DNA from 3 places in the Kitasatospora sp. NPDC049258 genome. Region 2 is predicted to be linked to each of the others. Evidence: riboswitches for the same ligand, from Rfam matches in the RefSeq annotation. Region 2 holds a riboswitch; each other region holds the start of a gene.
The links. A riboswitch is a leader RNA that binds a small molecule or an ion and turns the genes downstream of it on or off. The one in region 2 is predicted to bind cobalamin.

Region 1 (10,346 bases), on a different contig from region 2:
AGTGCAGGTCCACCTCCTCCACGGTCCAGGTGTTCTTGATCGCGTCCCGGTACCGGTCGTAGAACGACGGGTAGCGCATCGGACGCAGGGTCAGCTCGAACCCGGGGTCGAGCAGCATCTTCTCGCGGTCGGCGGAACTCACTGGCAGGCCTCGCAGGACTCGGGGTTCTCCAGGGAGCAGGCGAGCGCCGCCTCCTCCTCCGGGGAGAGGGTGGGGGAGGGCACCGGCACGGGGGCGGCGGTGCGGGCGGCGCCGGACGCGGCCTGGGCGATCCGGGTGGCCGGACGCGAACGCAGGTAGTAGGTGGTCTTCAGACCGACCTTCCAGGCGTAGGCGTACATCGAGCTGAGCTTGCCGATGGTCGGCGCGGCCATGAAGAGGTTCAGCGACTGGCTCTGGTCGATGTACGGCTGCCGGGCGGCGGCCAGGTCGATCAGCGCGCGCTGGGGCAGCTCCCACGCGGTGCGGTAGAGCGAACGGACGCCGGCCGGCAGCCAGTTCAGCTCCTGCACCGAGCCGTTGGCCTCGCGCAGCGCGTCCCGGGTCTGCTGGTCCCAGACACCGAGCTCCTTGAGCTCGCGCACCAGGTACGGGTTGACCTGGAGGAACTCGCCGGACAGCGTCTCGCGCTTGAACAGGTTGGAGACCTGCGGCTCGATGCACTCGTACACACCGGCGATCGAGGCGATGGTCGCGGTCGGCGCGATCGCCAGCAGCAGCGAGTTGCGCAGGCCGGTGGTGGCGATCTTCGCGCGCAGCGCGTCCCAGCGCCCGCTCCACTGCGGGGCGGTGTCGAAGTGGTCGATGTGCAGCTGGCCGCGGGCGGCCCGGGTCTCCGCGTACGCGCTGTGCTGCCCGAACTCCTCGGCCAGCTCGCTGGAGCGCTCGTAGGCGGTGAGCATGATGCGCTCGGAGATCAGCGTGGAGAGCTGCTTGGCCTCGGCCGAGTCGAAGTCGATCCGGAGCTTGAAGAAGACGTCCTGCAGGCCCATCACGCCGAGGCCGACCGGCCGCCAGCGGGAGTTGGAGTTCCCGGCCTCGGGGGTCGGGTAGAAGTTGATGTCGATGACCCGGTCCAGGAAGGTCACGGCGGTGCGCACGGTGGCGTCCAGCCGCTCCCAGTCCATCGCGCCGAGCAGGTCCTCGACCGAGGCGCCGTCCGCCACGTGCGCGCCCAGGTTGACCGAGCCCAGGTTGCAGACCGCGGTCTCGGAGTCGTCGGTGACCTCCAGGATCTCGGTGCACAGGTTCGAGGAGTGCACCGTGCGGCCGGGCAGCGCGGTCTGGTTGGCGGCGCGGTTGGAGGCGTCCTTGAAGGTCATCCAGCCGTTGCCGGTCTGCGCCAGGGTGCGCATCATCCGGGCGTACAGGGTCTGCGCGGGGATGGTGCGCACGGCCTTGCCGGCCTGCTCGGCCTTCAGGTACGCCTCGTCGAAGTCGGCGCCCCACAGGTCGACCAGCTCGGGCACGTCGGCCGGGGAGAACAGCGACCAGTCCGCGTCGGCGTTGACCCGGCGCATGAACTCGTCCGGGATCCAGTGCGCCAGGTTGAGGTTGTGGGTGCGGCGGGCCTCTTCGCCGGTGTTGTCGCGGAGCTCCAGGAACTCCTCGATGTCGGCGTGCCAGGTCTCCAGGTAGACGCAGGCCGCGCCCTTGCGCCGGCCGCCCTGGTTGACGGCGGCGACCGAGGAGTCCAGGGTGCGCAGGAACGGCACGATGCCGTTGGACTGGCCGTTGGTGCCGCGGATCAGGCTGCCGCGCGAGCGGATCCGGCTGTAGGACAGGCCGATGCCGCCGGCGTGCTTGGACAGCCGGGCGATCTGCGCGTAGCGCGAGTAGATCGAGTCCAGGTTGTCCAGCGGCGAGTCCAGCAGGTAGCAGCTGGACATCTGCGGGTGCTTGGTGCCGGAGTTGAACAGGGTCGGCGAGGACGGCAGGTAGGAGAGCGCGCTCATCAGCGCATACAGCTCGGCGACCTCGCGCACCGACTTCTCGCTGTCGCCGACCGCCAGCCCGGCGGCGACCCGGAGCAGGAAGTGCTGCGGGGTCTCGATCACCTTGCGGGTGATCGGGTGGCGCAGCAGGTACCGGGACTGCACGGTCCGCAGGCCGAAGTACTCGAAGCGGTCGTCGCCCTGCTGGTCGATCAGCGCGTCGAAGGCGTCCGCGTGCCGGGCCACGAAGGCGGCGGTGGTGTCGCCGATCAGGCCCTCGGCGTGGCCGACGGCGATCGAGGCGGAGAACGAGAGGGCGCCCTGGCCGATCGCCTCGTCCGAGATCTCCAGCGCCAGCAGGCGGGCGGCCAGCTTCGAGTACTGGGGGTCCTCGGCGATCATCGACGCGGCGGCCTCCACGGCCAGCCCGCGCAGCTCCGCGAAGTCGGAGCCGGCGTGGCGGCCGCGCAGCGCGGCGGCGGCGACGTGGCCGGGGTCCACCTGGGGGAGGTCGGTGCTCCGGTCGGTGAGCAGCCGGAGCAGCGCGGCACCGGGATCGGTCTGGGCGACGGAGGCTGAACCCTGGGACGGCAGGGCGACTGAGGCAGCGACGGTCAAGGCGCACTCTCTCCTGTGGCGGCGGCGGACGAGATCAGCCGGACCGTTGCGGACAGGGCGGAGCGGCACGCCGAATCACCAGGCGCGCATGGTCCCACCCCGGCCCACCCGCGAGGCCCGGACAAGTACTGCGGTGCTGCAAGGCATCTGCGGGGAAGCCGTGTGGCACACCGTCGGCAGGTCTCGGACTCGCGGGTCAGGGTGTTGCGAAGCCCGCTCACCGTTGCGGGGCAGCCCCGGACTCCCACCGGGTTTCCCTGCGTCGACAGCGAGAGCGAGCATACATGTTGTGGGCGGGCTCAGGATGCGCCACCAGATGTAGTGCCGCGTGTCGTGGTCGCTCAACTGCGTTGTGCCACCGGACCGGGCCCTGGCCGAGCCTCAGAATGTGATGGAGTAGACGATCACGCCGACGCCGGGCGCCGGCTCCCAGTCCCGCTCCGGGGCCCGGTGGAAGCCCAGTCGTTCGTAGACACGATGGGCCGCGGTCATCTGCGGGCGGGTGGAGAACGCCATTCCGGTGAGCCCCAGCTCCCGGCTGCGCGCCATCGCGGCGCGCACCAGGGCGCCGCCGGCGCCGCGGCCGCGGGCCGCCCGCGCGACCGCCAGCATCCGGATCTCGCCCTCGTGCGGCTCGGCGATGTCGGCCCAGGGGTTGCCGCCCGCGGCGAAGGTCACACAGCCGAGCACGGCTCCCGGTCCGCCGGCCGGATCGAGGGCGACGAGCAGCTCGGCCTCCTCGGCCCGGCGCCGGGCGTCCCCGAGGAGCTCGGCGTAGGGGCCGTCGGGCTTGCTGTGCCCCTCGCCGACGTAGACCTCGACGCAGAGCGCTCCGGCCGGGGCGAGGTCCTCCTCGCGGGCGTGGCGGATGACGAGATCGGTGACGGCGTCCATGCCCCGATTCTGCCGAAGGCCGGGTCGGTGCCGGTGGGCAGGGTGCCGTGCAGCCGGTCCGGCAGACCGGGGTCGGCCGGGTAGCCGCCGGAGCGGTGCCAGTTGTCCCGGCCGTGCCGGCCGGTGCGGTCGAGGTCGCGGCCGACCAGCAGGCCGAGCAGGCCGAAGGCGCCGGCCGCGCCGGCCAGGGCGAGCACGCCGTGGAGCGCTGAGGAGGTCATGCCTCCACTCTCGCGAGGGCCCCGCAGGCGGACGAGTGGCAGAAATGCCCACTTGCCTCGAAAACCTGCCACCGCCATGCTGGAGCCATGCTGAAGAACGTGGTCGCCGTGGTGCTGGAGGAGGTCCACCCCTTCGAGCTGGGGGTGGCCTGCGAGATCTTCGGCCTGGACCGGAGCGACGACGGCCTGCCGGTCTACGACTTCGCGCTCGCCTCGGCCCGCCCCGGCCCGCTGCGCACCCATGCCGGCTTCAGCGTCGACGTACCGTACGGCGCGGAGCGGATCGCCGAGGCCGACCTGGTGATCGCCGCCGCGACCGGCATCCAGGACGGGTTCCCGGCCCCGCTGATCGAGGCCCTGCGGGCGGCCGTGGAGCGTGGCGCGCGGGTGCTGTCGATCTGCAGCGGCACCTTCCTGCTGGGCGCCGCCGGGCTGCTCGACGGGCGCCGCTGCACCACCCACTGGCGGCACTCCGAGCGGCTGGCCGCGCGCTTCCCGCTCACCACGGTCGAGCCGGACGTGCTCTACGTGGACGAGGACCCGGTGATCACCGCGGCCGGTACCGCCGCCGGCATCGACGCCTGCCTGCACCTGGTCCGCAAGGTCCAGGGGCCCGAGGTGGCCCGCGGGATCGCCCGCCGGATGGTGGTCGCACCGCACCGGGACGGCGGCCAGGCGCAGTTCGTCGCCAGGCCGCTGCCGGCCGAGGACGGCGATTCGCTGGGCGGCCTGCTGGAGTGGCTCCGCCACCACCTCGACCAGGAGCTCACGGTGGACCAGCTGGCCGCCAGGGCGCACATGTCGCCGCGCACCTTCGCCCGCCGCTTCCAGCAGGAGACCGGGACCACCCCGCACCGCTGGCTGACCGGCCAGCGGGTGCTGCTGGCCCAGCGCCTGTTGGAGGGCACCGGCGAGCCGGTGGACGCGGTGGCGGCCCGCTGCGGGTTCGGCAACGCGGCCACCCTGCGGCACCACTTCGGCCGCTGGCTGGGCACCACCCCGCAGGCCTACCGGCGGGCCTTCGGCGGCGTGGGGCAGCCCGCCGGCCGGTGAGCCGGGGCGGCGGGGCCGGAGCAGCGGTGGGGCAGGGGATCGGTCAGGCAGGGGATCGGTCGGGCAGGGGATCGGTCGGGCGGCGGGGCAGGGGGGTCAGGAGGCGGGTCGGTCCAGGTGGCCGGTGTCGTTCCAGCCGTCCGGCACCAGCCGGCCGCAGTCGGCCCGCCAGCGGCTGGCGGAGCAGTTGCGCACCGGTTCGAGGGCGATCAGGTCGGGCTCGGTGAGCCGGTCCAGGATGTAGCGCAGCATCAGCACGGTGCAGTCGTGCGCGACCACCAGCACCGGGTGGCCGTCCTCCTCCTCGCCCAGGTCGCGCAGCAGGCTGCGCACCCGCAGCGCCACGTCCAGCCAGGACTCGCCGCCGGGCGGCCGGTAGTGCAGCTCGCCCATCCGGCGGCGGCGGGCGGCCTCGCTCGGGTGCTCCTTCTCGATCGCGGCCTTGGTGAGCATCTCCAGGACGCCCAGCTCTCTGTCCCGCAGCCGCTCGTCCTGCCGGACCGGGATCGTGACCGGCACCGCGCCCAGCCCGCAGGCCTGGGCGAGCGCGATCCGGGTGGTCTCGGTGGTGCGCAGGTACGGCGAGCACCAGACGCTGCGCGGGCGGTCGGCCGCCGGCAGCGCCGCCCACCAGCGGCCGAGCGCCTGGGCCTGGGCCTGGCCGCGCATCGAGAGCGGGATGTCGGCGTCCCGGCTGGTGATCGGGACGGTCAGCGCCCCGGTCGCGTCGGCGTGCTTGAACTCGACGTTGGCGGTCGACTCGCCGTGCCGGGTGGCGATCAGCAGTGAGGGCAGCCGGGTGCCCTCGCGGTGGTTCCGGTGTCCGTTCAGGATGGTGCCGAGCTCGGTCATGGCAGCGTCTCCCCGTTTCCTCGTCTCTGCCTGGGACGAACGGCCCGCCACACAGATCATCGCCCGATATGATCGCGCCGTCGCCTCAAGTGTTGACCGAGGCGACGGCGCGATCACAGGGCGCACACAGGGCTTTGTGCGCGCTCCCGATGACTCAGTGCGCTGCCGCAGGCTGCGGGGCGCCCTCGACGGCCGGCTCGCCGGCGTCGGCACTGTAGTCGGCCGGCGAGGTGGCGTCCACGCCCTCCGGGGCCTTGGCGGCCCGCAGCACCAGCGTCAGCACCACGGCCACCAGCAGGTTCAGCACGAACGCGGTGAGCCCGATGTAGCCGATCTCGCCGATCCCGGGAATCTCCGCGGAGCTGCCGCCGAAGTGCTTGGTGGCGGGCGAGGAGACCCCGTAGGCCTTCCAGGTGCCGTACCCCATGCCCGCCGCCCAGCCGGCCAGCAGCGCCCAGCGGTGGAACCAGCGGGTGAACAGGCCGCCGACGATCGAGACGAAGGTCTGCAGGATCCACAGGCCGCCCAGCAGCTGCAGGTTGATCGCGAACTGCTTGTCCATGGTCAGCACGAAGGCCAGCGCGCCGACCTTGACCAGCAGCGAGGCGATCTTGGCGACCTTGGTCTCCTCGGCCGCGGTGGCGCCGGGCTTGAGGAACTCCTTGTAGACGTTGCGGGTGAACAGGTTGGCGGCGGCGATCGACATGATCGCGGCCGGCACCAGGGCGCCGATGCCGATCGCGGCGAAGGCCACGCCGGTGAACCAGTCCGGGAACATGTCCTCGAACAGCTGCGGCACCGACAGCTGGGCGTTGAAGCCCTTGACGCCCTTGCCCACCCCGGCCGCGATCGCCATGAAGCCGAGCAGCGCCAGCAGGCCCAGCATCAGCGAGTAGGCCGGCATCAGCGCCATGTTGCGGCGCACCGTGTTGCGTGACCTGGAGGCCAGCACCCCGGTGACCGAGTGCGGGTACATGAACAGCGCCATCGCGGAGCCGAGCGCCAGCGTGGCGTAGCCCCACTGGGCCTTGGGCCCGGTGATCAGCTGGCCGATCGGCTTGCCGGTGCTCGGGTTGACGGTGGAGAACTTCTGCGCGGCGGCGTCGAAGATGTGCCCGTACCCGCCGAGCCGCATCGGGATGTAGATCACCGCCACGATGATCACGAGGTAGATCAGTCCGTCCTTGACGAACGCGATCAGGGCCGGCGCCCGCAGCCCGGACGAGTAGGTGTAGGCCGCCAGCACGGCGAAGGCCAGGAACAGCGGCAGGTCCTTCATGAACCAGTTCCCGGAGCCGCCGACCCCGAGCACGTCCAGCACCGCCTGGATGCCCACCAGCTGCAGCGCGATGTACGGCATGGTGGCCAGGATCCCGGTCAGCGCGACCGCCAGCGACAGGCCCTTGGAGCCGTACCGCCCGCGCACGAAGTCGGCCGGGGTGACGTACCCGTGCACCCGGGAGACCGACCACAGGCGCGGCAGGAACAGGAAGACCAGCGGGTACGCGATGATCGTGTACGGCACCGCGAAGAAGCCCGCGGCGCCCGCACCGTAGATCACCGCCGGGACGGCGATGAAGGTGTACGCGGTGTACAGGTCGCCGCCGAGCAGGAACCAGGTGACCCAGGTGCCGAAGCTCCGGCCGCCCAGGCCCCACTCGTCGAGGTGCAGGGCGTTGTCGGCCTTGCGCCAGCGCGAGGCCAGGAAGCCCATCACGGTGACCAGGGCGAAGAACAGCAGGAAGACCGTCAGGGCGACGGTGTTGAGGTCCTTCATCGCCCGGCACCGCCCTGGGCGGCCCTGGCGGCCTTGCGGGCCTTCTCGTCCCGGTTGATCAGCAGGTAGGCGCCGACCGTGAACACGGCCGAGACCGGCACCCACATCAACTGGTACCAGTAGAAGAACGGCATCCCGCCGAGCTCGGGCCCGGTCTTGGTGTAGGAGGCGACCCAGAGCATCGAGACGACGGGCACGGCCAGGCACAGCCCGGCCAGGACCCGGGCCGGCGTGACCTGTGGGAGTGCTGGGACTTCTGACGACATGATTGCGGCTCCGGCTGAAGAGGGTTCACCTCGTCGGCGCCGCAACGCACATCGCTGTCCGCCCGCCGAGCAGCACCAGTGGTGACCAGTAGTCAGTACGGGAGCGAAATGTAGGGCACCCAGTGACCTGTGTCACTGGGCGCGACGGAACTTCTCGCGAATCGGACGGACAGACCGGGCGAATCCGGTCGATCCGGGCCTACTCCGGGCGCTTGAGCCGGGTGATGAACTTGTACCGGTCGCCGCGGTAGATCGAGCGGACCCACTCGACCGGCTGGCCCTCGGTGTCGAAGGAGTGCCGGGAGAGCTGGAGCATCGGCAGGCCCAGGTCGGAGCCGAGCAGACCGGCCTCGCGCGGGTCGGCCAGAGTGGTCTCGATGGTCTCCTCGGCCTCGGCCACGGTCACCCCGTAGACCTCGCGCAGCGCGGTGTAGAGCGAGTTGTGCTTGGCCAGGTTGCGGCGCAGCGCCGGGAAGCGCTTGGCCGACAGGTGGGCCACCTCGATCGCCATCGGGTCGCCGTTGGCCAGCCGCAGCCGCTCGATCCGCAGCACCCGGCCGCCGGGCTTGATGTCCAGCAGTGGGGCGAGCCGCTCGTCGGCGGTGATGTAGCCGAGCTCGATCAGCCGGGAGGTGGGCTCCAGGCCCTGGGCGCGCATGTCCTCGGTGTACGAGGTCAGCTGGAGCGCCTGGGCGACCTTGGGCTTGGCCACGAAGGTGCCCTTGCCCTGGATCCGCTCCAGCCGGCCCTCCACCACCAGCTCCTGCAGCGCCTGGCGGACGGTGGTCCGCGAGGTGTCGAACTGGGCGGCCAGCGCGCGCTCGGGCGGCACCGGCGTACCGGCCGGCTGAACCTCCGTCAGCTGCAGCAGGTGCCGCTTCAGGCCGTAGTACTTGGGGACCCGGGCCGCCGTGTCGGTGGCAGGACCGGACTGTGCCGGCACCGTGGTTCCTCCGGGGAGGTCCGCCGTGTCCCTGTCGCCGCTCATGGCCGCTCTCACTCCTCGCAGTGCAGCCGTCACCGGCTCCTCCATCGATGTATCAGCACATGGTTGCACGCGGGGGCCGGTCGGCGTGAGTTCCCTTCTGCAACCAAAATCTTGCGGTCCCCGGCGAGAACCCCGGGCATCCGCCCGGAGCCGCCCGCCGGCGACCCGCGGGACCGGTCCGCGGAGCGGCTCGTGGACCGGTCCGTACGGGCCCCTGGGCGCCCCGAAGGGCCCCGGTCAGCCGGACTGGGCGGTCGGCACCCCTAGCCCCGCCAGCGCCTCGGCGGCGGCGATCCCGCAGACCCGGGAGCCGCCGTGGGTGGCCAGCACGGTCACGCCGCGGGCCCCGAACAGCTCGCCCAGGCCGTACGCGGTGCCGATCTCGACCACCACCGCGTCCGGGCGGGCCTCCACCAGGGCGAGCGCGGCGCGCCGCATCCACGGGTGCCGGTGCACGTCCCGGACGACCAGGACCAGCTGCCGGCCGACCGCCGCGCCGAGCAGCGGCGCCAGGTCGACCTCCGCCCCCTCGGCGGCGACCGGGACGTGCAGCAGGCCGGAGCCCTCCAGCCGGGTGGCCGGCGGGGTGACCCTGGTCCGGGTGGTGCCGGGGATCAGCTCGGCCAGCGGGCCGGCCACCCCCCAGGGGGTCTCCTCGCCGACCGCGATGTTGGCGCCGGGCGAGAACTCCACCACGTGCGGCACGCCCTGGACCGGGCGCAGCCCGCCGTGCACCCGCAGCGCCCGGCGGGCCGCCGCGAGGCCGATCCCGACCTCGCCGTGCGCGCCCACCTGGGACTGCCGCACGGTGGCCGACCAGCGGGCCACCGCCCGGTTGCGCTCGGCCGCCCGGTGCAGCCGCTCGGCCGACAGCCGGCCCTCGCGGACCGCCCAGACCAGTGCGTCGCGCAGGTAGAGGAAGGCGGCCTCGTCCTGCAGGCCGCCACCCACGCAGATGGTGTCGGCGCCGGCCGCGATCGCCTGCACCGTGCCGGCGGCCACGCCGTGGGTGCCCGAGATGGCGCCCATCTCGATCCCGTCGGTGACGATCAGGCCATCGAAGCCGAGCTCGCCGCGGAGCAGGTCGGTGAGGATCGCCGAGGACATGGTGGCCGGCAGGTGCTCGTCGTAGGCGGGGAAGAGGATGTGCGCCGTCATGATGCTCTTCACGCCGGCCGCGACGGCGGCCCGGAAGGGCAGCAGGTGCTCCTGGAACTGCTCCTGGCTCAGGTCGATCCGGGGCAGTCCGAGGTGGGAGTCCCCGGTGGTGTCGCCGTGGCCGGGGAAGTGCTTGGCACAGGCCGCCACACCGGCCGACTGGAGGCCGCGGACGTAGGCGGCGGTGTGCCGGGCGGCGAGCTCGCCGTCGTCCCCGAAGGCGCGTACCCCGATCACCGGGTTGAGCGGGTTGGAGTTGACGTCGGCGCTCGGCGCGTAGTCCAGGTTGACCCCGACCGTCGCGAGGTCGAAGCCGATCGAGCGGGCGACCCGCTCGGTCAGGTCGACGTCGTCGACCCGGCCGAGCGCGAGGTTGCCCGGGTAGGAGGAACCGCTGGTGACCTCCAGCCGGGTGACGTCCCCGCCCTCCTCGTCGGTGGCGATCAGCAGGTCCGGGTTGAGCGCGTAGAGCTCCCCGGTCAGCCGCGCCACCTGCTGCGGAGTACGGATGTTGCGGCCGAAGAGCGCCACACCGCCCAGCTCGCCCGAGCCCAGTCTGCGGCGCAGCCAGTCGGGCGCGGTCA
Region 2 (10,346 bases):
GAGGGCGTACGGGCGCAGGTGATCGACAAGGACCGCGCCCCGGGCTGGTCGCCGCCGACCCTGCAGGGCGTGACCGACCAGGACGCGCACCGCTCCTTCGCACCGCTCGGCGCCGACGAGCTCGGTCCCGCCGCCATCACCGCATCGGAGGAACGCTGGTGACCATCCGAACGATCACCTTCGTGGGCCGGGGCGCCGGCGGGTACGGGGACGGACCTGGTCAGCCGGCCCGGTGGGAGTGGAAGCCGCGCCCGGTCTTACGGCCGAGCAGACCGGCCTCGACCATCCGGGACAGCAGCGGCGGGGGCGCGTAGAGCGGCTCCTTGTACTCCTCGTACAGGGCCTCCGCGATCGCCTGCACGGTGTCCAGGCCGATCAGGTCGGCCAGTTGGAGCGGGCCCATCGGGTGGGCGCAGCCGTGCACCATGCCGTCGTCGATGTCGGCGGCGGTGGCGTGCCCGGCCTCGGCCATCCTGATCGCGGCCAGCAGGTAGGGCACCAGCAGGGCGTTGACCACGAAGCCGGCCCGGTCGCGGGAGCGGACGACGTGCTTGCCGAGGGTGTCCCGGACGAAGCTGTCGACCCGGTTGAGCACGGTCGGGTCGGTGTGCAGCGAGGACACCACCTCCACCAGCGGCATCACCGGCGCCGGGTTGAAGAAGTGCAGGCCGAGCACGTGCGAGGCGCGCGAGGTGGCGATGCCGAGCCGGGTGACCGGGATGGCGGAGGTGTTGGTGGCGAGCACGGCCCGCTCGTCGGCCAGCACCTCGTCCAGGGCGGCGAGCACCTCGCTCTTCACCCGCTCGTCCTCCACCACGGCCTCGACCACCAGCTGACGGTCGGCCAGCGCCTCCAGGTCGTCGGCGAACAGCAGGTGCGCCCAGGCGTCCTCGCGTCCGGCCGGGCTCAACCGGCCGCGCTCGACCGCGTGGTGCAGCGAGCGGTCGATCCGGGCCCGGGCGGCGCGCAGGGCGTGGGGCCCGTGCTCGCAGACGACGGTGTCCAGGCCGGCGCGGGCGAAGACCTCGGCGATGCCGGAGCCCATCTGTCCGGCGCCGACCACGGCCACCCTGCGGATCTCGTTCATGGCGCTGTCTCCCTTGCCGGTGCGGTTCAGGCCGCGGTGCGGATGCGGACCAGGTGGCGGGCGTAGGCCTCGGTGGTGAGGAAGGCGGGCAGGTCCGCACCGAGCGCGGTCTCCGCGAGGATTCGCACCGCGTCGTCGACCAGGCCCGGGTCGGCGCCTTCGGCGAGCAGGGCGGCCCGTTCGGTGTCGATCAGCCGCCGCACCAGGCCCGGGGTGACGAGGGAGCCGCCGGTCAGCCGCGAGCAGTGGTGCTGCCACTGCCAGAGCTGGCAGCGGGCGATCTCCGCGGTGGCGACGTCCTCCATCAGGCCGAAGACCGCGACCGCCCCGGCGCCGCCGAGCCAGGCGGTCAGGTAGCGCAGGGCCACCGCCACGTTGGAGCGCACGCCCTCACCCGTCGGCAGGCCGACCGACATCCGCTGCACGGCGAGCAGGTCGGCGGCGGTGACCTCGACGTCCTCGCGGCCCTGGTCGAGCTGGTGCGGCCGCTCGCCCAGCACGCCGTCGAAGACCTGCCGGCAGGTGGCGACCAGGCCGGGGTGGGCGACCCAGGAGCCGTCGAAGCCGTCGCCGGCCTCGCGCTCCTTGTCGAGGCGGACCTTGGCGAGGGCGGCCTCGTCGGCCGCCGGGTCCTTGCTCGGGACGGCGGCGGCCATCCCGCCGATGGCGTGCGCGCCGCGGCGGTGGCAGGTGCGCACCAGCAGGTCGGTGTAGGCGCGCAGGAACGGCTGGGTCATGGTGACGGTGGCGCGGTCGGGCAGCACGAAGCGGGGGCCCTGGCCGGCGAAGTTCTTGATCAGGCTGAACAGGTAGTCCCAGCGCCCGGCGTTCAGACCCGCCGCGTGCTCGCGCAGCTCGTAGAGGATCTCGTCCATCTCGAACGCGGCGGTGATGGTCTCGATCAGCACGGTGGCCCGGACGGTGCCGTGCGGGATGCCGAGCTGCGCCTGGGCGAAGGTGAAGATCTCGTTCCACAGGCGGGCTTCGAGGTGGTTCTCCAGCTTGGGGAGGTAGAAGTACGGGCCGCTGCCGCGGTCGATCTGGCGCTGCCCGCAGTGGAAGAGGTACAGGCCGAAGTCGACCAGGGCGCCGACGGCCGGGCGGCCGTCGATCAGCAGGTGGGCCTCGTCCAGGTGCCAGCCGCGCGGGCGGACCACGATGGTGGCGGGGGTGTCGCCGATCCGGTAGCGCTTGCCCTCCGGGGTGGTGTCGTCGATCCGGCGCTCGATCGCGTCCAGCAGGTTGAGCTGGCCGGAGACCAGGTTGTGCCAGGTGGGGGCGGTGGCGTCCTCGAAGTCGGCGAGCCAGACCTGCGCGCCGGAGTTGAGCGCGTTCACGGCCATCCGCCGCTCGGGCGGCCCGGTGATCTCCACCCGGCGGTCGGCCAGGCCCGGCGCGGTCGGCGCGACCCGCCAGCTCAGGTCCTCCCGGACGGCGCGGGTCTGCGGGAGGAAGTCGAGGGTCCCGGTCAGGACCAGGGCGGCGGCGCGGCGGGCGCGCTCGGCGAGGAGCTCGGCGCGGCGCGCCGCGAAGGCGTCGTGCAGGCGGAGCAGGAACCGCAGCGCCTCGGGGGTGAGGATCTCCTCGAACCGCTCCTCGGGCTCGCCGAGGATCTCGATACGGCTGGTCAGGGTCATCCGGCTCTCCAGGAAGGTGGGCCCGGGGCCGCGTCTGCCGACGCGACCCCGGGCGGTGGCGGCCTGCGGGTCCCGTCCCTCAACGGGACCCCCGGGCGAAGGTCAGCAGGGGCCGGCCGGCCGTGGGGGAGCCGGCCGGCCCGGCCCGCTCAGTGGAACTGCTCGGCCTCGGTGGAGCCGGTCAGGGCGAGCGTCTCGGCGTTCGGGTTGAGCGCGGTGGAGATCCGGTCGAAGTAGCCGGTGCCGACCTCGCGCTGGTGCTTGACGGCGGTGTAGCCCTCCGGCACGGCCGCGAACTCGGCCTCCTGGAGGTCGACGTAGGCCGTCATGCCGCTCTCGGCGTAGCCGCGCGCCAGCTGGAACATCGAGTGGTTCAGCGCGTGGAAGCCGGCCAGCGTGATGAACTGGAAGCGGTAGCCCATCGCGCCCAACTCCCGCTGGAACTTGGCGATCTGGTCGTCGTCCAGGGCCGCCTTCCAGTTGAACGAGGGCGAGCAGTTGTAGGCGAGCATCCTGTCCGGGTACTCGGCCTTGACGGCCTCGGCGAACTCCCGGGCCTGCGCCAGGTCCGGCGTGCCGGTCTCGACCCAGAGCAGATCGGCGTACGGGGCGAAGGCCAGCCCGCGGGAGATCACCGGCGCCATGCCCGGCTCGACCCGGTAGAAGCCCTCGGCGGTGCGCTCGCCGGTGCAGAACCGGGCGTCGCGCTCGTCCACGTCGGTGGTCAGCAGGTTGGCGGCCAGCGCGTCGGTGCGGGCCACGATCAGCGTCGGCACGTCCGCGATGTCGGCCGCCAGCCGGGCCGCGTTCAGCGTGCGCACGTGCTGGGCGGTGGGCACCAGCACCTTGCCGCCGAGGTGGCCGCACTTCTTCTCGGAGGCGAGCTGGTCCTCGTAGTGGATGCCCGCCGCGCCGGCCGCGATCATGCCCTTGGTGAGCTCGAAGGCGTTCAGCGGGCCGCCGAAGCCGGCCTCCGCGTCGGCGACGATCGGCACCAGCCAGTCGGGCCCGTCGTTGCCCTCGGCCGCGTCGATCTCATCGGCGCGCAGCAGCGCGTTGTTGATCCGGCGGACCACCTGGGGCACCGAGTTGGCCGGGTAGAGGCTCTGGTCCGGGTAGGTCTGCCCGGCCTGGTTGGCGTCGGCGGCCACCTGCCAGCCCGAGAGGTAGATCGCCTGGAGGCCGGCCTTCACCATCTGCACCGCCTGGCCGCCGGTCAGCGCGCCCAACGCGTGGATGTGGTCCTGCTCGTGCAGCTGCCGCCAGAGCCGCTCGGCGCCGCGCCGGGCCAGGGTGTGCTCCTCGCGCACCGTGCCGGACAGCCGCACCACGTCGGCGGCGGTGTAGCTGCGCTCGATGCCCGCCCACCGGGGGTCGGACGCCCACCGGGCGGCCAGCTGCGCCGCCTGCTGCTCCTGCTGCTGCCGGACCGACTGCGTCATGGTCTGCTCCCGAGGATGCTCGTTGCGAAGGACGTGAGGCCGATCACTTCGCTCGGTGAAAGTGCGGCCGGGGGCGCCGGGCAGGCAGCGGCGCTGCCGGGACGTTGTCGCCCGCAGCCCCTGCCGCCGGGGCGGAAAACGCCTGGCAGCGGGGGCCGTTCGTGGTGCGCCTGCCGGCCGCAGCACCGACTCTGGCAGTCCCGGGGCGGGCCGTCACCGGTGGACGGCTGCCAACTTCTGCGAAGCGGATCCTGCGAATCTGCGAAGCCTGCGAAGGCTCCGGGCGCTGCGCCCGGCTATGCTGCGGCGCACCCGAACGGTCGGCGAGGAACGGAGACGGCTCGATGGGACGGACCTTCGCCGGCGCACGGCTGCGCCGGCTGCGCGAGGACCGCGGGCTCAGCCAGGCGGCGCTGGCCCGGCTGCTCGAACTCTCGCCCAGCTACCTCAACCAGCTGGAGCACGACGCCCGCCCGCTGACCGTGCCCGTCCTGCTGCGGCTGACCGAGGCCTTCGGCGTCGACGCCGGCTACTTCGCCCCACCGGACACCGCCCGGCTCACCGCCGACCTGCGCGACTCGCTCGGCGAGGAGCTCGCCGCCGGCCGGGTCACCCCCGGCGACCTGGACGAGCTCGCCACCCGGCTGCCCGCCGTGGCCCGGGTGCTGATGGACCTGGGCCGCAGCCGCCGGGCCGTCGCCGAGCAGCTCGCCGTGCTCGCCGGCGACCGCGGGCCGGCGATCGACACCGCCCGCACCCCGCACGAGCAGGTCCGCGAGTTCTTCTACCGCCGCCGGAACTACATGCATCAACTCGATCTGGCAGCAGAGGAGTTGGCGGTCTCGATCGGGCTGCGGCGGGGCGAGGTGCGGACGGTGCTGGCCGAGCGGCTGGCGTCCGGCCACGGCGTCCGGCTGGCCACCGGCGGAGAGCGGCTGCACGAGTACGACCCGCGCTCCCGGGTGCTGCGGCTGTCCGGCCGGCTGCGCCCGGGCCAGCAGGCCTTCCGGATGGCCACCCAGCTGGCCTACCTGGAGCACGACGCCCTGCTCGGCGAACTCGCCGCGCAGGACAGCCCCGAGGGCTCCGCCGCCTGGTCGCTCACCCGGATCGGCCTGGCGAACTACTTCGCCGCCGCCCTCGTGCTGCCGTACCCCGCCTTCCACGCCGAGGCGGAGGCCGCGCGCTACGACATCGAGCACCTCGCCGACCACTTCGGGGTCGGCTACGAGACGGTCTGCCACCGGCTCAGCACCCTCCAGCGGCCCCGGCTGCGCGGGGTGCCGTTCTCCTTCGTCCGGGTCGACCGGGCCGGCAACGTCTCCAAACGCCAGTCCGCCACCGACTTCCACTTCTCCCGTACCGGCGGCACCTGCCCGCTCTGGAACGTCTACGAGGCCTTCGCGGCCCCCGGCCGGGTGCACGTCCAGATCGCCGCCATGCCCGACGGGCGCCGCTACCTGTGGACCGCCCGCGCGGTGACCCGCTCGCCCGGCGGCTGGGGCAAGCCGGGCAAGACCTTCGCCATCGGCCTCGGCTGCGAACTGCGGCACGCCGCACGGCTGGTGTACTCGGCCGGGCTCGACCTGGCGGACCAGGCGGCGGCCACCCCGATCGGCCTGGGCTGCAAGGTCTGCGAACGCCCCGCCTGCCCCCAGCGCGCCGCCCCCGCCATCGGCCGCCCGCTGGCGGTCGACGAGCACACCAGCACCTTCGCCCCGTACCCGGTCCACCCGGACCCGGCGGACCGGCCGGCGCCGTAACGTGTCCGCGCCACCATCCGCCATCCGGGCAAATCCGGCCGGGATCGCCTCGATGGGCCTAGGCTGTGCCTCGCAGTCGGTTCGCCCTGCCCGCCAGGCAGGTGCGTCGTAAGAGGGAACCCGGTGTGAATCCGGGACTGCCCCGCAGCGGTGAGTGGGAACGACCGCCGTCACGTGCACTGGGCCCCAACGGGGGCCTGGGAAGCGACGGCCAGTAGGTGCCGGAGAGACCGACAGGCCCGGCGCGCCCGCGAGTCCGAAGACCTGCCGCTGCCCGTGTGCGACCGCAGCGGTGATCTCGGCGACCTCGCGGTGGGGGTACCGCCCGGCCGAAGGCTGGGGGAAGGTCGGCGGAGCCGGCGGGCACCCTCGATGTGCCGCGCCCGCACTGCCGTCCCCTTCGCGCGTGCCGCCGTGATCGCAACGCGACTCGCGAAGGAGAGTTCCGTGTCATCGAGTTCCACCACCCCGCAGGCCACCGTGTACGGCTACCCGAGGCAGGGCCAGGACCGGGAGCTGAAGAAGGCGATCGAGGGATACTGGGCCGGCCGCGTCGACGCCGGGTCGCTGCGGGCGGTCGCCGCCGAGCTGCGCCGCGGCACCTGGCGGCAGCTGGCCGAGGCCGGCGTCGCCGAGGTGCCCACCGGCGACTTCTCGCTGTACGACCACGTGCTGGACACCACGGTCGCCGTCGGGGCGATCCCGCCGCGCCACCGCGCCGCGGTCGAGGCCGACCCGCTGGACGGCTACTTCGCCATGGCCCGCGGCACCCAGGACGTCGCGCCGCTGGAGATGACCAAGTGGTTCGACACCAACTACCACTACCTGGTGCCGGAGTTGGGGCCGGACACGGTCTTCGCCGCCAACTCCGCCAAGGCGGTCACCGAACTGCGCGAGGCGCTCCTGCTCGGTCACCGGGCCTGCCCGGTGCTGGTCGGCCCGCTGACGTACCTGCTGCTGGCCAAGCCCGCACCCGGCACGGCCGCCGACTTCCAGCCGCTCACCCTGCTGGACCGGCTGCTGCCCGTCTACGCCGAGCTGCTCGCGGACCTGCGCGCGGCCGGCGCCGAGTGGGCCCAACTGGACGAGCCCGCCCTGGTCCAGGACCGCACCCCGGCCGAGCTGAACGCCGCCGCGCGGGCCTTCCGCGACCTCGGCGCGCTCACCGACCGGCCGCAGCTGCTGGTCACGACCTACTTCGACCGGGCCGGCGAGGCGCTGAAGGTGCTGGCCAAGGCCCCGATCGAAGGGGTCGGCCTGGACTTCACCGGCCCCGGCGCGGCCAACCTGGCCGACCTCGCCGCCGTCGGCGGCCTGCCCGGCAAGCGGCTGGTCGCCGGTGTGGTGGACGGTCGCAACATCTGGATCAACGACCTGGAGAAGTCGCTCACCACCCTGGCCACCCTGCTCGGCCTGGCCGACCGGGTGGACGTCGCCCCCTCCTGCTCGCTGCTGCACGTCCCGCTGGACGCCACCGCCGAGCGTGACCTCGACCCGCAGGTGGCCCGCTGGCTCGCCTTCGCCCGGCAGAAGACCGCGGAGATCACCACCCTCGCCCGCGGCCTGCGCGAGGGCACCCGTACGATCACCGCCGAACTCGCCGCCAACCGGGCCGACCTGGCCTCCCGGGCGGCCTCCGCGCTCACCCACGACCCGGCCGTCCGGGCCAAGGCCGCCGCCACCACCGACGCGGACGCCCGCCGCGCCCAGGCCTACCCCGAGCGCTCCGAGGCCCAGCGCGCCCGCCTCGGCCTGCCGCTGCTGCCGACCACGACGATCGGCTCCTTCCCGCAGACCGCCGAGCTGCGGGTGGCACGCGCCGATCTGCGCGCCGGCCGGATCGACGGCGCCGGCTACCGGGAGCGGATCCGGGCCGAGGTCCGGGAGGTGATCGCCTACCAGGAGAAGGCCGGGATCGACGTCCTGGTGCACGGCGAGCCCGAACGCAACGACATGGTCCAGTACTTCGCCGAGCAGCTGGTGGGCTACCTGGCCACCCAGCAGGGGTGGGTGCAGTCCTACGGCACCCGCTACGTTCGTCCGCCGGTGCTGGCCGGCGACATCTCCCGCCCGCACCCGATGACGGTCGACTGGTACCGCTACGCGCAGGACCTGACGGACCGACCGGTCAAGGGCATGCTCACCGGCCCGGTCACCATGCTGGCCTGGTCCTTCGTCCGCGACGACCAGCCGCTCGGCGACACCGCCCGGCAGGTCGCCCTCGCCCTGCGCGCGGAGGTGGACGACCTGGAGGCCGCCGGCGCCGCCGTCATCCAGGTGGACGAGCCCGCGCTGCGCGAGACGCTCCCGCTGCGGGCCGCCGACCGTCCGGCGTACCTGGAGTGGGCCACCGAGGCGTTCCGGCTGACCACCTCGGGGGTGCGTGCGGACACCCAGATCCACACCCACATGTGCTACGCCGAGTTCGGCGCGGTCATGACCGCGATCGAGGAGCTCGACGCCGACGTGATCTCGCTGGAGGCGGCCCGCTCGCACATGGAGGTGGCCCACGAGCTGGCCGGGGCGGGCTACCCGCGCGAGGTCGGTCCGGGGGTCTACGACATCCACTCGCCCCGGGTGCCGAGCGCCGAGGAGGCCGCCGCGCTGCTGCGGGCCGGCCTGGCGGCCATCCCGGCCGAGCGGTTGTGGGTCAACCCCGACTGCGGCCTGAAGACCCGCGGTTGGAGCGAGACCCGCGCCTCGCTGGAGAACCTGGTGGCCGCGGCGCACGAGGTCCGCGCGGAACTGGCCGGCTGACGCCGCACGCGCAGGGGGCCGCAGCGCCTGGCTGCGGCCCCCGTCGGGGTGGTGTCAGGAGACGTTGAGCGCGGTGTCGTCGATCACGAAGCTGGTCTGCAGGGAGCTGTCCTCGGTGCCGGTGAACTTGATCGTCACGCTCTGCCCGGCGAAGGCGGAGAGGTCGTAGCTGCGCAGCACGTAGCCGTTCGCCATGTTGAGGTTGCTGAAGGTGGCCAGGGTGGTGGAGCCCGCCTGGACGGTCAGCTTGTCGTAGGCCGTGGAGGCGGTGGTCTCGGCGGTGTCGATGTGCAGGTAGAAGCTGAGGGTGGCGTGGCAGCCCTGCGGCACGGTCACCGACTGGGCGAGCGAATCGGTGTGGGTGGAGCCGTAGCCGTCCAGCCAGGACTTCCAGCTGCCGGAGTGGGCGGCCTGGGAGGCGCTGTTGTCGACGACGCCGGAGCTGGCGGTCCAGGGTGCGGCGCCACCGGTCTCGAAGCCCGCGTTGCCGAGCAGCTGGGCCTGGGTGCAGCCGCCGCCGGTGCCGGTGACCGTCCAGGTGAAGCCGGTGGATCCGGCGGCGCCGGTGGTGTCGGTGGCGGTGACGGTGGCGGTGTAGCTGCCAGGGGTGGTGGCCGTGCCGCTGATCAGCCCGGTGGCGGAGTTGACGGACAGGCCGGCGGGCAAACCGCTCGCCGCGTACGAGAGGGTCTGGCCGGTGGCGGAGTCCGTCGCGTGGATCTGGAGCGAGGCCGAACCGCCCTGCGCGGTGGTCTGGTTGCCCGGGTTGCTGACGGTCACCGTGTTGCCGGAGGTGGTGCCGGAGGTGAAGGCGGCGGTGCCGTTGGGGGTGCCGAGTCCGGTCGGGCCGTCGTACCCGGCGGCGGCGGTGCAGAGGTAGGACGGCGAGCAGCTGCCGTTGGCGCCGCCGGTCACGTCGTAGAGCGAGGAGGTGTGCGCGTACGGGTAGGAGGCGGGGTTGCTGCCGGCGCCGGGGGTGCCGGCCAGCGCGTAGACGGCCGCGATGATCGGGGCGGAGGCGCTGGTGCCGCCGTAGACGTTCCAGCCGCTGCCGCCGTAGGTCTGGTAGACGGCGACGCCGGTGGCCGGGTCGGCGACGGCCGAGACGTCGGCGACGGTCCGCTTGGCGCAGCCGCTGTCGGTCTGCCAGGTCGGCTTGGCGTCGTAGCCGGAGCAGCCGGAGCCGGCGCCGTCACCGCCGGAGCTGGTGCCCCAGACCTTCTCGCTCCAGCCGCGGGCGTTGGAGGTGCGGCTGAGGCTGGTGCCGCCGACGGCGGTGACGTACTTGGAGGAGGCCGGGTACTCCGCGCCGTAGCCGGAGTCGCCGGAGGAGACGGTGATGGCGACGCCGGGGTGGTTGAAGTACGAGGTGTCGTAGGAGGTGTCGGAGGCGTCCTCGCCGCCGCCGTAGCTGTTGGAGACGTACTTGGCGCCCAGGCTGACCGCGGTGTTCACGGCCGCGCCCAGGTTCTCCATGGTCGCGCTGTCCGCCTCCACCAGCAGGATGTGGCAGTTGGGGCAGACGGCGCTGACCATGTCGACGTCGAGCGAGATCTCGCCGGCCCAGCCGCTGTCGGCGGTCGGGTAGGAGGTCCCACCGCGCTGGTCGACCTTCCTGAAGCAGCCGTTGGCGGTGGTGCAGGCGGGCAGCCCGTACTGG
Region 3 (10,346 bases), on a different contig from region 2:
CCACCGGGACCCCACGAGCCGCTCCAGCGGCGCTCCAGCCCCGATCCGGCCGGGGGCCACCTGTGCTCCGCCATGAGACATGGGTCACGGGATTCGTCCGGAGCCTTGGGGAACCGGACCACCCCGGGCTACGGTCGTACACATAGCACGTGCACCTGGGTACCGCACTGGAGAGTTCCACGAGCAGGCGGCTTGCCCACCTACCGTCTGGTCCCGATAGCATCCACCGGGACAGCAGCCGTCCCCATATCACCCGATCCCCGCGGTGGCCCCCGTCCAGCGGCCATGCTCTGTCCCTCGGGGCCCGCGACAAAGGTCTTCGATGCCCATCAGCCCGTCCCCTCACACCTCCGTCCCGGATCGCGATGCCCTCGCCGCTCCGACGGCCGGCCGGCGACCCCGCGTGACCATCGCGCGCGGAGCCACCCCCTGGTTCGTCCCCACGCTGGCCACCGCCGCTCTCACCAGCGCTCTCACCCGGCGCAACGGCAGGTGGGCCCTCGCGGCCGTCCCGGCCTGTGCGCTCGGTGCGGGCATGCTGTGGTTCTTCCGCGACCCCGAGCGTGAGATCGGCACCGGCAGAGTGATCTCGCCGGCCGACGGCGTCGTGCAGTCCATCGACGCCTGGCCGGACGGCCGTACCCGGGTCGCGATCTTCATGAGCCCGCTCAACGTGCACGTCAACCGCGCGCCGCTGCCCGGCACCGTGACGTCCGTGGAGCACGTCGCCGGTGGCTTCGTCCCGGCGTTCAACAAGGACAGCGACACCAACGAGCGTGTCGTGTGGCACTTCGACACCGAGCTCGGCGACATCGAGATGGTGCAGATCGCGGGGGCCGTGGCCCGCCGTATCGTGCCGTACGTGGACGCCGGCACCAAGGTCGAGCAGGGCGATCGGATCGGTCTGATCCGCTTCGGCTCCCGCGTCGACACCTACCTGCCGGCCGGCATCGAGGTCGGTGTCGAGGTCGGCCAGAAGACCACCGCCGGGGTGACGCGCCTTGACCGTGACTGATCCTGAGACTCTCGTCGGCCTGGACGACGAGGAGACCGACCTGCGCCGCCGCCGCTGGGCGCGCGACCGCGAGCTCCGGGCTCCCCGTTCGCCGCAGCACCTGTCCACCGCCGACTTCCTGACCCTGGGGAACGCCGTCTGCGGCTTCCTGGCGATCTACTCGATCACCACCGGGGTCCTGATGCCGCACCTCACCGGCGAGTCCAACACGCCGGACAAGCACAGCGCGGCGACCGCCGTGACGCTGCTGCTGATCGGTGCCATGTGCGACCTGTTCGACGGCCTGGTGGCCCGCAAGCTCCGCTCCTCGGCACTGGGCGCGGAGCTGGACAACCTGGCCGACCTGATCAGCTTCGGCATCGCGCCGGCCTACTTCGTCGCGGTCTGGGGCATCGTCTCGCCCGACAGCAACCAGCAGCTCTCGGCCTTCATCGCGCTCACCGTGCTGCTGTCGGTGGTGCTGCGGCTGGCCAGGTTCTCCACCGTGAAGATGCGGCCGGGGATCTTCCAGGGCATGCCCTGCCCGATGGGCGCGATGACGGTGATCGCGATCGTGCTGCTGGACCCGCCGTTCGTGCCGGGCCTGCTGATGATCTTCGGTGTGGCCTACCTGATGGTGAGCCGGATCGAGTACCCGAAGCCGCAGGGCCTGCTGGCCACCGCCACGCTGGCCTGGATCGTGGTCAGCATCGGCTGCCTGGCCTCCTGGGCGGCCGGTCTGCCGGGCGGCGACACCCTGATGCACATCGGTGCGGTCGCCCAGATCGCGCTGGCCGCGATGGCGCCGCTGCTGGTCATCCGCCGCAAGGTGGGCCAGAAGGTCGGCGACGTGCGCGCCCGCCGCGCCGAGTCGCGGGGCTGCTGACCCGCACCGCCAATGCCGAAGGGCCCGGATCCACCAGGATCCGGGCCCTTCGGCATTGATCGTCGTCGGACGGTGGCTACCTACGCGCCGCCGCGGTGGACCGGCTAAGCGCCGCCGCGATGGACGCTGAAGGCCGAGCGCCGGGCCGCCCGGGCCACCGCCGGGTCCGGGTGCACCCCGGCGACCGCCGTGAGCACCGAGGCCGCCCTCGGGTGGCCGGACTGCCGGGCCCGGTTGAAGAGCCGGACCGGCTCACCCGCCGAGGCGCCCTCCACGTGCCCGACCAGCAGGCCGGTCTCGCCGTGGTCGAGCACGGCGGCCGCGGTGTCCACCCAGAGCCAGGCCGCGTCCTCCGCGCCCAGCACGTCGGCCGGGGAGACCCCGCCCTCGTCCAGCTGCTCGGCCAGCCAGAGCAGCGCGTACGGGCGCAGCACCGCTTCCTCGACCGCGCCGCGCACCGCCGCCTCGGCCGTCCGGCCGGCCACCCGGAGCGCCTCGAAGGCCAGGCCCCGGACCAACGCGTCCTCGCCGCGGGCGGCGTCCAGCAGCTCGGCGACGGCCCGGTCGGCGGGGCGGGCGGCGACCCAGGCCCGGTACTCGGCGCGGGCGGGGCCCGGCGAGTAGTCGGCGCAGGCGCTGAGCAGCTCGGGTGCGCTCTGCTCGATGTGCCCGGCGGCGGTCTGCGCCACCGTGCAGATCTCCTCCAGCTTGGCCCGGACCGCCCAGTGCCCGAGCGGCGACAGCTCGGCCGCCTCGTCGCTGCGGGTCAGTGCGCCGACGGCGGCCAGGCCGTCCAGCATCCAGTCCAGGACCGCGGCGACGTCGCCGGAGGCCGGCAGGGTGTCGATCTGCGGCTCGCGGCAGGTGCCGCGGACCGCGGAGACCGCGGAGGCCGCGTGCGGCACGGGCGAGAGCGGGCCCGCGCCGACGGCGACCCCGACCCGGCGCTCGTCGAGGCCGCGCCGCAGCAGCTCCAGCAGCTCGCTGTCGGGGACCGGGCCGTCCACCAGGTGCAGGAAGGAGAGCAGCTGGGGCGCCTGGTCGACGGCCTGCCCGGCGAGCACCGCGAAGACGCCGCGCATCGCGGCGGGCGGCACCGGGGCGAGCAGCGTCCAGGCGTCGAACAGCGCCGACCAGCCGCGGACCACGGCCTCGTCGTCGTGCTCCCAGGCGTGCAGCCGCCAGCCGGGGCCGGCGCCGTTGTCGCGGAGCTCGACCAGGCCGATCTGCAGGGCCTGGCCCCAGGCCTTGGCGGCGGCGCCGACGGTCATGGCGAGGGCCAGCCCGGCCGCCCGGGCATCGTCGGGCAGCAGCTCCCCGCGCTTGTCGACCTCGCCGAGCTCGCCCGCCCAGCGGGCGATCCGGACCGCGTCGGCGAGCATGCGCCGGGCGAGCGGGGCCAGCTCCGCGGGGGCGGGGAAGCCGTCGGGTACGGGTACCCTGCCACGCCCGGGCTTGGGCTGGGGGGTACGGCGGCGGGCTGCGGCGGGGCTGCCCTGGATTGCGCTGTCGGCACGGCGGACCGTGCCCGGCAGACGGGTCACCGTCGCACCGGTACGGATCGTCGGCGGTAGCGGGGCATCACGGTCGCGCGGGTTCCGAGACGTCACGCCGTGCAGTCTTCCCCTTGTACGGGCGTTCTGTCACATCGGGTGCGGCGCGTCTTTGCGGCGGACGGCCCCGGGCCGGTCCCGGATTCGGGCAAGGGCCCGCAAACCGGGCCGAGCCCACTTGACATCCGCCCCGTACACGACAACAAAATCGGGGCCGCCGCGGCCGCTCCGGCTCAGAGCAGCGGGGTGAGCCAGCGCCGGAGGTTCTCGGTGTAACGGTCCGGATCGGCGTTCCACAGCGCCGCGTGCCCCGCTTCGGGGACGCTGTAGAGGCTCACCAGGTTCTCCCGCCGGCGGGCCAGCCGCTCGGCGGCGGCCCACGGGGCCACGGCGTCGTCCGGGCTGTGCATCAGCAGCACCGGGACGTGCAGGTCGCTGCCGTCCGCGAGCCGGGCGAAGTCGGCCAGGTCCACCCCGGAACGGCCCTGGGCGGCCAGCGCGCCCAGCTCGGCCACCGCGGCCGGCGCGCCGGTGCGGGAGGCCACCCGGCGGACCGTGGCCGGCCAGTCCAGCATCGGGGAGTCCAGCACCAGCCCGCTGACCGACTCCCGCCAGTCCGACCGGGCCGCCGCCTGGAGCGCGATGGTGGCGCCCAGCGACCAGCCGTACAGCACCACCCGGCCCGCGCCGGAGGCCAGCGCGGTGCGGACCGCCGCCTCGACGTCGAGCCACTCGGTCTCCCCGAAGTGCCCGAGGCCGTCGGGGGAGGCCGGGGCGCCCTGGTCGCCCCGGTAGGTGACGGTGAGGGTGGGCAGCCGGAGCGAGCGCAGCAGCGGGAGGACCGGCAGCGCCTGGGTCCGGTCGGCCGCCGGGCCGTGCACCAGGATCACCCAGGTCCCGCGGACCGCCGGGACGTACCAGGCCGGGAGCGGCCCGAGCTCGCCGGTCACCGTGGTGTCGGTGTACTCGATGCCGAGCGCGCCGAGCGGGTCGCCGACGTACACCCGAGGGGTCATCCGGACCTCCGTCCCGGCGACCAGGGTGCCCAGTTCGGCCCGCTCCAGCCGGCGGGTGACGGTCTGCACGCCGGTGCCGACCACCTCGCCGACCACCGCGTGGCCGCCCTCGCCCCACTCCAGGGCGTACCGGCCCGGCCGGACCGAGTCAGGGGTCCGGCTGAGGGTGACCAGGCCGGGGGCGAGGGCGTGCACCCGCAGGGCGGGCCGACCGCCGCCGGGTGCGATGCCGGGCCGCAGCACCCGGTCGGAGACCTTGCGGCCGAGCAGCAGGGCCGCCGCCCCGGCCCCGACGGCGGCGGCTGCCACGATGGCGGCGGTACCCCAACGCATACTGCTCCCCGGGTGCTGGTCGCGGATTCGGACGCGGTTCGATCCCAGTCCACCGCCCGGGCCGGGGCGCAGCCACCGGAAGCGGCCGTTCGAGGGGCGCGGGCGAGGGGTTCGGGCCAGGGGCACGGGCGAGGGGTTCGGGCCAGGGGCGCCGCCCTCAGACCGGGATCTCGGTGGGGCGCCGGGCGAGCAGTTCCCAGAACCGGACGGTCGGCGGCTTGCGCGGCTGCTCCTCGGCGGCCGGGGTGGCGGCGCCCCAGTGCATCGGCACCTGGTACTCGCCCTGAAGGTCCGCCAGCACCTGCGCGAGCACCTCCCGGCCGACCGGCACCAGCCGGGCGACCGGCTTCAGCTGGGCCTGCCAGCGGCCCTGCACCACCTGGCGCAGCCGCTGGTCCAGGTCGTCCTGATGGTCGGTGATCCGCACCAGGGCGCGCAGGCCGAGGCCGAGCACGTGGGCCAGCGCGCGGGTCTGCTCCTCGTCCCCGGTCCACCGGCCGGCGTCCTCCGCCTTCCGATAGGCCTGCTCGGTGACGCCGATCCGGCGGGCCGCCTGCTCCTGGCTCAGCTCCCGGGCCACCCGGAAGTCGCGCAGGCCGGCCGGCGGGGCGCCCATCAGCTGGCCCGGCGGACACCACAGGGCGCGGGCGAGCGCGATGAACTCCTCCTCGGACGGCCGGATCCCGCCGCTCTCCCAGCCGATCACATGGGCCGGCAGCAGCCGCACCCCGTGCGCGGCCATGCCCTCGACCACCTGTTCCGGGGTCAGGCCGAGCCCGGCGCGGTGGGCCCGGGCGGCCGCCGGGGAGAACGGCACCGGGGTGGGGTCGGGCTGTCTTCGTCGCATGGCACGAAACTAGGGGCGGGGCCGCGCACGCTGTACCCGCCGAACACACGAACCCCGGTTGGACGGTCGGACAGTGGCCTGGTCGATCGCACAGCCCGGGGCCGCCGAACGGCCGGACTACTCGGAGGTAGTGACGGCGGCCCGGGCGGAGCGCAAGCTACGCGGGTAGCGCACCGGGCTGCCCCGGGCCCGGGTGACCACCCGCCAAGGGCCCCGGTGAGCTGGGGCGATGGCATGTGATCAAACCCTCCGGCGGGCCGGTTGACTCCCGGTCGAAGCCCGTGGTGGGATCCTTGGGCCATACGGAGGCATGGAGAGGAAGCCGGTGCGAGTCCGGCGCGGTCCCGCCACTGTCACCGGGGAGCACGCTCGGCCCGGCCGCTTCGGCCGGGACGCGGGAGCGCGTCCGCCCCGGAAGCCAGGAGACTCTCGCCGCCGTTCGTCGATCCAGGGCGCGGACCCTGAGTGAGGACACGCGAGCCATGCAGGCTGCCCCGAACCGAGCTTCGCTCGCTGCGCCGTGCGCCGGCTGAGCCCGGCCGCCCCCTATCTGCTCGGCGCCGTCGTCGGCCACCTCGCGGACGCCCGGTACGGCGACCCGCGGCGCGGCCACCCGGTCGCCCTGTTCGGCTCGGCCGCCGGACGGCTGGAGCGGGCCCTGTGGCGCGACCACCGGGGCGCCGGCGCCGCCTACACCGCCGTCTGCGTGGGCGGCGTGGCGGCCGGCACCGCACTGGCCGGACGGGCGCTGCGGCGCTCCCCGCTGGGCCGGACCGCGCTGGCCGCCGCCGCCACCTGGACGGTGCTCGGCGGCACCTCGCTGACCCGGGAGGCCAGGACCGTCGCCGGCGCGCTCCGGGCCGGCGACCTGACGGCGGCTCGGGAGCGGCTGCCGCACCTGTGCGGGCGCGACCCGAGCGGCCTGGACGAGCAGCAGCTGGCCCGGGCCGTGGTCGAGTCGGTCGCCGAGAACACCGCCGACGCCGTGGTGAACGCCCTGGTCTGGGGCGCGCTGGCGGGCGCCCCGGGGCTGCTGGCCTTCCGGGCCGTCAACACCCTCGACGCGATGGTCGGCCACCGGTCGGCCCGGTACGCCCGGTTCGGCTGGGCCTCGGCCCGGCTGGACGACGTGGCCGGCTGGCCGGGCGCGCGGCTCACCGCGCTGCTCGCGGTGGCCGCCTCGCCGGAGCCCCGGCGGGCCTGGCGGATCTGGCGGCGGGACGGCTCCGCCCACCCCAGCCCCAACGCGGGGCAGGCCGAGTCGGCCTTCGCGGGCGCCCTGGGCGTACGGCTCGGAGGCACCCTGCAGTACGGGCCGCGGACCGAGCACCGGCCGGTGCTGGGGGCGGAGCTGCGGCCGGTCTCGGTGGACGACATCGAGCGGGCCTGCGTGCTCTCGCGGCGGGTCGGCGTGCTGGCGCTGGTGGTGACGTCGGGGGTGGCGTTGCTGAAGCGGCGCCGCTCATGAAGGGCGCTCTGCGCGGGCGGGCAACCACCGGGGGCGCGGGGAACCGCGCGAGATCGGACGTGACGGCGCCGCACCTGCCGCAGCGCGCAGATCCTCGCGCCCCTGAGGGTGCCCGAGTGCCAAGGAGCGGTGCCCGGGTGCCAAGGAGCGGTGGCCCTGAGGGTGTGCGGGTGCGGAGCAGGGGTGCGGGACGACGGATGGGAGGCGGGCATGGGTAACGCGCTGTTGGTGGCCGGGACGACCTCGGATGCGGGGAAGAGCGTGGTCACGGCGGGGATCTGCCGGTGGCTGGTGCGGCAGGGCGTGCGGGTGGCGCCGTTCAAGGCGCAGAACATGTCGCTCAACTCCTTCGTCACCGCGGACGGCGCCGAGATCGGCCGGGCCCAGGCGATGCAGGCCGCCGCCGCCCGGGTCGAGCCGGCGGCCGCGATGAACCCGGTGCTGCTGAAGCCGGGTGCGAACGGCCGCAGCCAGGTGGTGCTGCTCGGCCGGGCGGTGGCCGAGGTCGGGGCGCTGGACTACCGGGAGCGCAAGCCCGTCCTGCTGGAGCGCGCGCTGGAGTGCCTGGCCGACCTGCGCCGCCGGTACGACGTGGTGGTCTGCGAGGGCGCCGGCTCCCCCGCCGAGATCAACCTGCGGGACCGGGACATCGCCAACATGGGCCTGGCCACCGCCGCCGGGCTGCCGACCGTGGTGGTCGGCGACATCGACCGCGGCGGGGTGTTCGCCGCCATGTACGGCACCCTGGCGCTGCTCTCGGCCGAGGACCAGCGGCACGTGGCCGGCTGGTTCGTCAACAAGTTCCGCGGCGACGCCCGGCTGCTCGCGCCCGGCCTCGACATGCTGCACCGGCTGACCGGCCGTCCGGTGCTCGGCACCCTGCCGATGCTGGCCGGCCTGTGGCTGGACGCCGAGGACTCGCTGGACCTGACCACCGTGGTCGAGCAGAAGGCGTCCGGCGGGCCGCTCGGGGCGGACGTGCTGCGGGTGGCCGTGGTGCGCTTCCCCCGGCTGTCCAACTTCACCGACCTGGACGCGCTCGCCCAGGAGCCGGGCGTGCTGGTCCGCTGGGCCACCCGGCCCGAGGAGCTGGCCGACGCGGACCTGGTGGTGCTGCCCGGCACCCGGGCCACCGTGGCCGACCTGGCCTGGCTGCGCGAGCGTGGCCTGGAGGCCCCGCTGAGGGCCCGTGCGGCCGCGGGGCAGCCGGTGCTCGGGGTCTGCGGCGGCTACCAGATGCTGGGCCGCGAGATCACCGACGAGGTGGAGTCGAAGGCGGGCACGGTCGAGGCGCTCGGCCTGCTGCCCACCCGGGTGGTGTTCGGCGCCGAGAAGGTGCTGGCCCGGCCGGTCGGCGAGGCGTACGGCGAGCGGGTCGAGGGGTACGAGATCCACCACGGGGTGGTGGACGTGGCGGGCGGGGAGGCGTTCGTCTCCGACGGCGCCGGGCAGGCCATGGACGGCTGCCGCCTCGGCTCGGTGTGGGGCACCACCTGGCACGGCGTGCTGGAGAACGACGCCTTCCGCCGGGCACTGCTGCGCGAGGTGGCGGCGCTGGCCGGCCGGGCGTTCGTCCCCGCACCGGACACCTCCTTCGCCGCCGCCCGCGAGGAGCGACTGGACCGCCTGGGCGACCTGATCGAGGAGCACGCGGACACCGACGCGCTGTGGAAGCTGATCGAGGGCGGGGTGCCCGCCGCGGGCACCCTGCCGTTCGTCCCGCCGGGGGCACCGTGACAAGTCTGGAGAGTGGCACGACTGATGAGTGACGTCCGATACCCGTTCACCGCGATCGTCGGCATGGCCGACCTGCGGCTCGGGCTGCTGCTCAACGCGGTCTCACCGGCGGTCGGCGGGGTGCTGGTGCGCGGTGAGAAGGGCACCGCCAAGTCCACCATGGTGCGCGCGCTGGCCGGGCTGCTGCCCTCGATCGCGACCGTCGAGGCCTGCCGGTTCGCCTGCGACCCGGCCGCGCCGGACCAGCAGTGCCCGGACGCCCCGCACACCGCGCCCGGCACCGAGCTGCGCCCGGCCCACCTGGTGGAGCTGCCGGTCGGCGTCTCCGAGGACCGGATCGTCGGCTCGCTGGACCTGGAGCGGGCCCTCGCCGAGGGCGTCAAGGCCTACGAGCCCGGGCTGCTGGCCAAGGCGCACCGCGGCGTGCTCTACATCGACGAGGTCAACCTGCTCCAGGACCACCTGGTGGACCTGCTGCTGGACGCCGCCGCGATGGGCCGCTCGTACGTGGAGCGCGAGGGCGTCTCCGTCCGGCACGCGGCCCGGTTCCTGCTGGTCGGCACGATGAACCCGGAGGAGGGGGAGCTGCGGCCGCAGCTGCTCGACCGGTTCGGGCTCACCGTGGAGATCGCGGCCACCCGGGACGCGGCCGAGCGGGCCGAGGTGGTCCGGCGCCGGCTCGCCTACGACGCCGACCCGGCGGGCTTCGCCGCCCGGTTCGCCGGCCAGGAGCAGGAGCTGGCCGAACGGATCACCACCGCGCGGGAGTTGCTGCCCGAGGTCGAGCTGGGTGATCCGGCGCTGCGCCAGATCACCGCCGTCTGCGCCGCCTTCGAGGTGGACGGCCTGCGGGCGGACATCGTGATGGCCCGCACCGCCGTGGCGCTGGCCGCCTGGGCGGGCCGCACCGAGGTGCTGGAGGAGGACGTCCGGCAGGCCGCCCGGCTGGCGCTGCCGCACCGGCGCCGCCGCAACCCCTTCGACGCCCCCGGGCTGGACGAGGAGCAGCTGGAGCGGACCCTGGAGGAGCACGCCGAGCAGCCCGAGCAGCCGCAGGACCCCGACGGGCACGGCCCGGACAACGACGGGGACGGCGACGGGGACGGCGACGGCGACGGGCCGGACGGTGGCGGGCCGGACGGCGGTGGCGCCCCCGAACCGGCCGGCCCGCCCCAGGACGGCAGCGCGGCCCCGGCGCCGGAGCAGGACGAGCGGGACCAGCAGGGCGCCCCGGTGCCGCAGCCGGCGCCCGGCGGCGGCCGGGAGTCCACCCCGGTGGCCGCCGGCGAGCCGTACCGGACCAGGCTGTTCAAGGTGCCGGGCACCGGGAAGGGCGCCCAGGGCCGCCGCTCCCCCGCCGAGACCGACAGCGGGCACACCATCAGGGCCCGCCGGCCCCGGGGCCGGCTCAGCCGGCTGCACCTGGCCGCCACCCTGCAGGCCGCCGCGCCGTACCAGGTGGCGCGCGGGCGGGCCGCCCGGGCGCTGGTGCTGCACAAGGACGACTTCCGG

Region 1: another riboswitch for cobalamin. It lies ahead of AB0K43_RS22945 (ribonucleoside-diphosphate reductase subunit alpha); the one in region 2 lies ahead of metE (5-methyltetrahydropteroyltriglutamate--homocysteine S-methyltransferase).
Region 3: another riboswitch for cobalamin. It lies ahead of AB0K43_RS05755 (cobalamin biosynthesis protein); the one in region 2 lies ahead of metE (5-methyltetrahydropteroyltriglutamate--homocysteine S-methyltransferase).

Annotation. Positions count from the first base shown of each region.
Region 1 is NZ_JBFAQT010000029.1:36,850-47,195, reverse strand. It holds gene AB0K43_RS22950 (ribonucleotide-diphosphate reductase subunit beta) at 1-118, opposite strand, end outside; gene AB0K43_RS22945 (ribonucleoside-diphosphate reductase subunit alpha) at 139-2,529, opposite strand; cobalamin riboswitch at 2,711-2,852, opposite strand; gene AB0K43_RS22940 (GNAT family N-acetyltransferase) at 2,935-3,447, opposite strand; gene AB0K43_RS22935 (helix-turn-helix domain-containing protein) at 3,756-4,721, shown strand; gene AB0K43_RS22930 (histidine phosphatase family protein) at 4,818-5,573, opposite strand; gene mctP (monocarboxylate uptake permease MctP) at 5,728-7,350, opposite strand; gene AB0K43_RS22920 (DUF3311 domain-containing protein) at 7,347-7,616, opposite strand; gene AB0K43_RS22915 (GntR family transcriptional regulator) at 7,816-8,604, opposite strand; gene AB0K43_RS22910 (glycoside hydrolase family 3 protein) at 8,842-10,346, opposite strand, start outside.
Region 2 is NZ_JBFAQT010000006.1:46,276-56,621, reverse strand. It holds partial or broken gene AB0K43_RS07565 (enoyl-CoA hydratase/isomerase family protein) at 1-162, shown strand, start outside; gene AB0K43_RS07560 (3-hydroxybutyryl-CoA dehydrogenase) at 221-1,087, opposite strand; gene aceB (malate synthase A) at 1,114-2,724, opposite strand; gene aceA (isocitrate lyase) at 2,874-4,166, opposite strand; gene AB0K43_RS07545 (short-chain fatty acyl-CoA regulator family protein) at 4,511-5,929, shown strand; cobalamin riboswitch at 5,990-6,216, shown strand; gene metE (5-methyltetrahydropteroyltriglutamate--homocysteine S-methyltransferase) at 6,302-8,686, shown strand; gene AB0K43_RS07535 (putative Ig domain-containing protein) at 8,741-10,346, opposite strand, start outside.
Region 3 is NZ_JBFAQT010000004.1:218,786-229,131, reverse strand. It holds gene AB0K43_RS05780 (phosphatidylserine decarboxylase) at 323-1,015, shown strand; gene AB0K43_RS05775 (CDP-alcohol phosphatidyltransferase family protein) at 1,056-1,880, shown strand; gene AB0K43_RS05770 (hypothetical protein) at 1,985-3,424, opposite strand; gene AB0K43_RS05765 (alpha/beta fold hydrolase) at 3,667-4,782, opposite strand; gene AB0K43_RS05760 (XRE family transcriptional regulator) at 4,940-5,629, opposite strand; cobalamin riboswitch at 5,906-6,079, shown strand; gene AB0K43_RS05755 (cobalamin biosynthesis protein) at 6,180-7,097, shown strand; gene AB0K43_RS05750 (cobyric acid synthase) at 7,308-8,834, shown strand; gene AB0K43_RS05745 (putative cobaltochelatase) at 8,859-10,346, shown strand, end outside.